3 regions of the Kitasatospora sp. NPDC001095 genome follow, and region 1 is predicted to be linked to each of the others. Evidence: riboswitches for the same ligand, from Rfam matches in the RefSeq annotation. Region 1 holds a riboswitch; each other region holds the start of a gene.
The links. Region 1 has a riboswitch for cobalamin ahead of ACWDBB_RS11755 (cobalamin biosynthesis protein). Riboswitches for the same ligand answer to the same signal wherever they lie in the genome.
Positions count from the first base shown of each region.

Region 2: another riboswitch for cobalamin. It lies ahead of ACWDBB_RS12065 (HoxN/HupN/NixA family nickel/cobalt transporter); the one in region 1 lies ahead of ACWDBB_RS11755 (cobalamin biosynthesis protein).
Region 3: another riboswitch for cobalamin. It lies ahead of ACWDBB_RS15105 (FecCD family ABC transporter permease); the one in region 1 lies ahead of ACWDBB_RS11755 (cobalamin biosynthesis protein).

Region 1 is NZ_JBSFKQ010000009.1:203,536-205,787, reverse strand. Features, by position in the region: gene ACWDBB_RS11760 (alpha/beta hydrolase) at 1-722, opposite strand, end outside; cobalamin riboswitch at 1,094-1,226, shown strand; gene ACWDBB_RS11755 (cobalamin biosynthesis protein) at 1,334-2,252, shown strand, end outside.
Region 2 is NZ_JBSFKQ010000010.1:74,072-76,323, reverse strand. Features, by position in the region: gene ACWDBB_RS12075 (hypothetical protein) at 1-523, opposite strand, end outside; gene ACWDBB_RS12070 (ArsR/SmtB family transcription factor) at 574-957, opposite strand; cobalamin riboswitch at 1,039-1,252, shown strand; gene ACWDBB_RS12065 (HoxN/HupN/NixA family nickel/cobalt transporter) at 1,282-2,252, shown strand, end outside.
Region 3 is NZ_JBSFKQ010000014.1:824-3,075, reverse strand. Features, by position in the region: gene ACWDBB_RS15105 (FecCD family ABC transporter permease) at 1-881, opposite strand, end outside; cobalamin riboswitch at 974-1,122, opposite strand; gene sodN (superoxide dismutase, Ni) at 1,211-1,606, opposite strand; gene sodX (nickel-type superoxide dismutase maturation protease) at 1,876-2,238, shown strand.

The DNA of each region.
Region 1 (2,252 bases):
GAGCGGGCCGCCGTGTGGAGGACCATGGTCGCACCGAGGGACCAACCGTAGAGGATCACGTTGCCGGCGCCGCTGTGCAGCGCCAGCCGTATCGCCGCCTCGACGTCGCGCCACTCGGTCTCGCCGAAGTGGCTGAGCCCGTCCGGGGAGGCGGGGGCGCCCCGGTCGCCGCGGTAGGTGACGGCGAGGGCGGGCAGGCCGAGCCGGTCGAGGACGGGGAGCACGGGGAGGGTCTGCCGACGGTCGGCCTCGGGGCCGTGCACCAGGATCACCCAGGTGCCGCGTTTGCCGTCGAGCTGCCAGGCGGGAAGGGCGCCGAGCTCGCCGTCGACGGCGGTGTCGGCGAAGGCGAGGCCGAGCGCCTCGGTGGGGTCGCCGAGGTGGACCCGCGGGGTGAAGCGGACCTCGGTGCCGGGGGTGAGGGTGCCCCGGTCGGCGCGGACCAGCCGGCGGGTGACCTCCTGCTCGTCGCCGTGCAGGATCTCCTCGACGACCGCGTGACCGCCGTCCGCCCACTCGACCGCCCAGCGGCCGGGGCGCAGGCTCCCGGGGCCGCGGGTGAAGGTGACCCGGCCGGGGGCGAGGCCGCGGACCACGACCGGAGCGGACTCCTGAACGGTGGTCACCGGACGGACCATCCGCTCGGATGCCCGACGGCCGATCACCAGCACGGCGGCCCCGACCGCGGCGGCCGCCACGACGGCTGCGGTTCCCCAACGCATTTCGCTCCCCGCTCTCCTGCCTCACGGACCGGACGGTGTTCGGACACCAGTTCACCGGCGCCCCGCCCGCTCGGCCACCGGGCTGGGCCGTCCGGGTCACCCGGGCGGCGGACCGGCCCTGCCGAGGAGCCGGCGGCCCTGGCTCTGCCGAGGTGGCGCCGCGGACGGGTGGCGAGGACGGCGGGCCAGCGGGAAGACGAAGGCCGAGGACGAGGACGAGGGCAGGCAGTGGCAGGCCCCGTCCTCGGCCCGCAGCGCCGACCGGGCCCACGGGCGTCAGCGGCGTCCGCGTGTGACCAACCCCTCCGTGACCTCGGTTGACTCCCGGTTCGAGCCCGTGATGGGATCCTGGGGCCAAACGGAGGCATGGAGAGGAAGCCGGTGGAAGTCCGGCGCGGTCCCGCCACTGTCACCGGGGAGCACGCTCGGAACATCGCCACGGCGGGCCGTCGACGGCCGCTGGAAGGCTCCGAGGGTGCGTTCGACCCGGAAGCCAGGAGACTCTCGCCGCCGTCACGTCGATCCAGGGCGCGGACCCTGAGTGAGGACACGCACGCGATGCAGGCTGCCCCGCCCTGCCCGACCCCGAGCTGCCCTCCGCCGTGCGACCGATGATCCCGCCCGCGCCTTCCGCGCGCCGTCCGCTGACCCGCGCCGCCGCGTTCGCGCTCGGCGCCGCCGCGGGCTACGCCGCCGACGCCCGCTTCGCCGACCCCCGCCGGGGCCACCCGGTGGCCGTCTTCGGCAGCGCCGCGACCCGGCTGGAGCGGCGGCTGTGGCGCGACGGCCGCGCCGCCGGGGCCGGGTACACGGCGCTGTGCGTGGGCGCGGTCGCGGCGGGCGCGCTCGCCCTGGACCGTACGGTGGGCCGGCGCCCGCTGGGCCGGGCGGCGCTGGCGGCGGCCGCGACCTGGACGGTGCTCGGCGGCACCTCGCTGACCCGGGAGGCGCGCACCATCGGCCGCTCGCTGGCGGCGGGCGACCTCACGGCCGCGCGGGAACGGCTGCCGCACCTGTGCGGACGGGATCCGAGCGCGCTGGACGGGCAGCAGATCGCCCGGGCGGTGGTCGAGTCGGTGGCGGAGAACACCGCCGACGCCGTGGTCAACGCGCTGACCTGGGGCGCCCTGGCCGGCACGCCCGGCCTGCTCGCCTTCCGCGCCGTGAACACCCTGGACGCCATGGTGGGCCACCGCTCGCCGCGCTACGCCCGGTTCGGCTGGGCCTCGGCCCGGCTGGACGACCTGGCGGGCTGGCCGGGCGCCCGGCTGACGGCACTGCTGACGGTGGCAGCCGCGCCCGAACCGCGGACGGCCTGGCGGGTCTGGCGGCGCGACGGCTCCGCGCACCCGAGCCCGAACGCGGGCCAGGCCGAGTCGGCGTTCGCCGGCGCGGTGGGCGTCCGGTTGGGCGGGACGCTGCGGTACGGCGAGCGCGTGGAGAACCGGCCGGTACTGGGCGCGGAGCTGCGGCCGGTGACGGTGGACGACATCGAGCGGGCCTGCGCGCTCTCCCGGCGGGTGGGCGCGC
Region 2 (2,252 bases), on a different contig from region 1:
CGCCGACGACCTGGGCGACGTCCAGCGCCTCGGGGCAGGAGTCCCGCAGCCGGTCCAGCTGCTCGGGGTGGGAGAGGCCCAGGACGTCGACGAACACCCGTCCGCGGTGGGTGAGTTCGTTGCGGGACAGGCCGGCGGCGCTGACCGTGTCGCCGGTGGACTCGGTGACCAGGCGGTTGTAGCCGGCGCCGTGCGGGAGGACGACGAGGCGGGCGTCCAGGCGGTGCATGGAGGAGTGGACGGCGCAGGCGACGGCAAGGTCGAAGCGGCGGTGGACGGCGTCCTCCCAGTCCAGCACGGTGAAGCCGGACAGGCCGTGCAGGTACTCGTCCAGGGCGCGGTCGGCGAAGGCGGAGCCGGGGTTGACGGTGAAGTAGCGCTCGATGCCGTCAGGGCTCAGCAGGGTGAGGACGTCCAGGACCCGGGTGGCCGAGGTGAGGGTGCGGGCGACCGCCAGCACGCGGGCCCTGACCGGTCGGGTGTTCCAGCGGTCGGCGGGCCAGGCGTGGGGGTGGGACGGCACAGCATGATCGTACTCATCCGGTCGGGCCGCGGCGCGGTTCCGAGTGCGGGTCAGCCCGCGGCCGCGCTGGGCTCGTGGTGCTCGGCGGCGGCGCACTCGTCGAGCAGGGGGCGCATGGCCTCGTCCACGAGCCGGTAGCGCACCACTCGTCCGTCCCGGTCGCCGGTGACCACGCCGGCCGTGCGGAGCAGCCGCAGGGCCTGGGAGACGGCCGGGTCGCGCATGCCGGTGGCGACGGCGAGATCGCTGACGGCGAGCGGGCCGGCCCGATGGAGGGCGAGCAGCAGGGCGAGCCGGCCGGGGTCCGCGAGCAGGGAGAACCGCTCGGCCCAGGACCGGACGTGCGCGGGCTCGCCGATCGCGGCGATGGCCTCGCAGACCCGGTGTCCGTCGATGGTGCGGTGGCCCGCGCGGTCCTCCGGTACGAGATGCATGCGGACATTCTCGCAGGCAGGGGCCTGTGATCCTGGACACCTGCGCAGGTGCGCAGCCTTGCATGGGTCGGGGCGGGGCCCTACGGTGTTCCCCGCCGTGGTGCTCGGGAAGACCGGTGACGGACCCTCAGGGGTCCCAGCCCGGAGCGGCCCTCGCCACTGTGATCGGGTCGCTCCTCCGTCCACGGAGGAGCGTCGTCCGCACCCATGAAGCCACTGGGCGCCTCGTGCGCCTGGGAAGGCGGGTGCGGGTGTTCCCGTCAGCCAGGAGACCGGCCACGGCAGCTCACGAGGTTTTCCACGAGGTGCTGGAGCGTGATCCGCATGACCCTGCCCGAAACCGTTTCCGCCGGGACCGGACCCGGCCCCGCCGCGCTGCCCACCTTCAGATGGCGGCGCGAGGACACCGTCCGTACGGCCGGGCTGATGGCGGTGATCGTGGCCATGCACGTGGCGGCCTTCGGCACGCTGATCTTCCTGGTCGCACCCGAGCGGTACGCGGTCGGCACCCAGGTCTTCGGGGTGGGCCTGGGTATCACCGCGTACACCCTCGGCATGCGGCACGCCTTCGACGCCGACCACATCGCGGTGATCGACAACACCACCCGCAAGCTGATGGCGGACGGCAAGCGGCCGGTCTCGGTGGGCTTCTGGTTCGCCCTCGGGCACTCCTCGATGGTGGTGCTGATGGCCGCCCTGGTGGCGGGCGGCGCGCAGCTGGCGAACACGCTGATGGACGACGAGTCGCCCACCCACAAGTGGCTGGGCGTGGTCGGGACGACGGCCTCCGGCGCCTTCCTCTACCTGATCGGCGCGCTCAACCTGGCGGCGCTGCTCGGCATCCTCAAGGTGTTCCGCTCGATGCGGGCCGGGCGGTTCGACGAGAAGGAGCTGGAGGCGCACCTCGACTCGCGCGGCCTCATGGCCCGGGTGCTGAACCGGGCGACCCGTTCGATCACCCGGCCGGGGCAGATGTTCCCGGTCGGCATGGTGCTGGGCCTGGGCTTCGACACCGCGACCGAGGTCACCCTGATGGTGATGGCCGGCTCGGGTGCGGCCTCCGGGCTGCCGTGGTACGCGATCGTCTGCCTGCCGCTGCTGTTCGCGGCCGGGATGAGCCTGTTCGACACCCTGGACGGGACGTTCATGAACTTCGCGTACCAGTGGGCCTTCGCCAACCCGGTGCGCAAGGTGTACTACAACCTGACCATCACCGGTCTGTCGATCGCGGTGGCCTTCATCATCGGCACCATCGAGCTGGTCGGGGTGCTGCACGAGAAGCTCGACCTGACCGA
Region 3 (2,252 bases), on a different contig from region 1:
AGCATCCGGGCCAGGTGCGGCATCAGCAGCCCGACGAAGCCGATCGCCCCGCTGACCGCGACCACGGTGCCGGTGACGGCGGCGGTCACCACGAACAGCTCGCGGCGCAGCCGGTCCGGGTCCACGCCGAGCGAGGCGGAGGTCTCGTCGCCCATCGCGAGCGCGTCCAGCCGTCCGGCGGCGCAGGCCAGGTGGGCGAGGCCGGCCAGGACGGTGACGGCGGCGATCGGCACCGAGCCCCAGGTGGCGCCGCCGAGGCTGCCGAGCAGCCACATCATGGCGTCCCGGGCGGCCTCGCCGCGGTCGGCGGCGAAGACCATCAGGGTGGTGGCGGCGGAGAACCCGTAGGACAGGGCCGTGCCGGTGAGCACCAGGCGCAGCGGGGTGAGCCCGAACGCGGTGCGGGCGGCGAGGTAGACCAGCGTCATGGCGGCCAGGGCGGAGCCGAAGGCGGAGGCGGAGATCGCCCACACGCCGAGCGAGGCGAAGGCGCCGAACAGCAGGACGGCGTTGGCGCCGACGGCCGCGCCGGAGGAGATGCCGAGGACGAAGGGGTCGGCCAGCGCGTTGCGCACCAGGGCCTGGACGGCGACGCCGCAGGCGGCCAGTCCGGCGCCGACCACGGCGGCCAGTACGGTGCGCGGCAGCCGGATCTCCCAGACGATCGCGTACGCGGCCGCCTCGTCCGCCTCCAGTCGACCGCCCGTCAGCCCGGCGCCCAGCAGCCGCAGCACCCGGGGCAGGCCGAGCCCGGAGGAGCCGAGGGCGACCCCGCAGACCAGCGAGAGCAGGAGGGCGGCGCCGAGGCCGGCGGCGAGCGGGACGACGGGTGTGCGACGAGTGGGCGGGCCGACTGCACGGTCTGCGGGTGCGCGGTTCACGGGTGCGCCTTGCCTCGGGCCGGGGGTGCGCCGGGGCGGGCGCGGGCCGGGGCGTGCCGGGGCGCCGTTCCCCTCGCAGTCCACGGCGAGTTGTCGGGAGTTCGGCGGCCGAGGGTGATCGGGCTGGCGCGGCCGTACGGGCTGGTACGGGCCGTGCTCACCGTTGCGGGTCAGCGCCGGATTCACACCGGACTTCCCCCTCGGACGCCCTGGCAGCATAACAGCCACTCAGGGCAGGCAACCCTTACCGTTCGAGGATCGGGCGTGAACGCACGACCGCCCCCGTCCGGTGGTCCGGACGGGGGCGGTCGGGTGGCGACGCGTCAGGCTCAGGCCTGCTTGGTCTCCCAGAAGATCTTGTCGACCTCGGCGATCAGGTCCAGCAGGGCCTGGCCGGTGGCCGGGTCGGTGGACGCCTTGGCGGCCGAGGCGGCCTTCAGGGTGTCGTTGATCAGCTGGTGCAGCTGCGGGTACTTCTCGAAGTGCGGGGCCTTGAAGTAGTCGCTCCACAGCACCGAGATGTGGTGCTTGACGGCCTCGGCGCGCTGCTCCTTGATGATGATGGCGCGGGCGCGGAAGTGCGGGTCCTCGTTGGCCTGGTACTTCTCCTGGGTGGCCTTGACGGACTCGGCCTCGAGCTTGGCCTGCGCGGGGTCGTACACGCCGCAGGGCAGATCGCAGTGGGCGTGGGCGGTGGCACGCGGTGCAAACAGACGAGAGAACATGGGAGTCCTTCCTTAGATCGTCTTCCCGCGCCCGAGATTACCCTTCCGCCCGCCCGGTTTCGCGATCGGGCGGCGGGCCTAGGGCGAAAGACGGACCCGGAACCGGGGTATTCCGGACATCGGAGCGCTGACGGCCCGTACGGCAGACTGGGGGTACGGGCGGAGCGGGAGGAGGAGTCGTGGCGCGGAGCACGCGACCGGAGGACGTCGGAGCCGGGGACCGGGGCGGCGTGCTGCCGTTCGGGCTGGTCGACGTGGCGGGGCCGTCGATGGTCCCGACCCTGCGCGAGGGCGACCGGCTGCTGGTCCGGTACGGCGCGCCGATCCGGCCGGGCGCGGTGGTGGTCTTCCGGCACCCGTTCCAGCAGGACCTGCTGGTGGTGAAGCGGGCCGCCGAGCGCCGGCCCAAGGGCTGGTGGCTGCTGTCGGACAACCGCCCGGTGGACAGCGACAGCCGCAGTTACGGCGCCGTCCCGGACGAGCTGGTGCTCGGCCGGGTGCTGCTGCGGCTGAGCCCGAGCCCGGCCTGGCTGGCGCCGGGGCGCCGGCTGGAGCGGCTGCTGCTCACCCCGCGGCTGGCCCGGGTGCCGGGCCTGGCCCACCGGCTCGGCGCCTGGGTGGAGGAGGTCTGAGGCCCTGGGGCCCG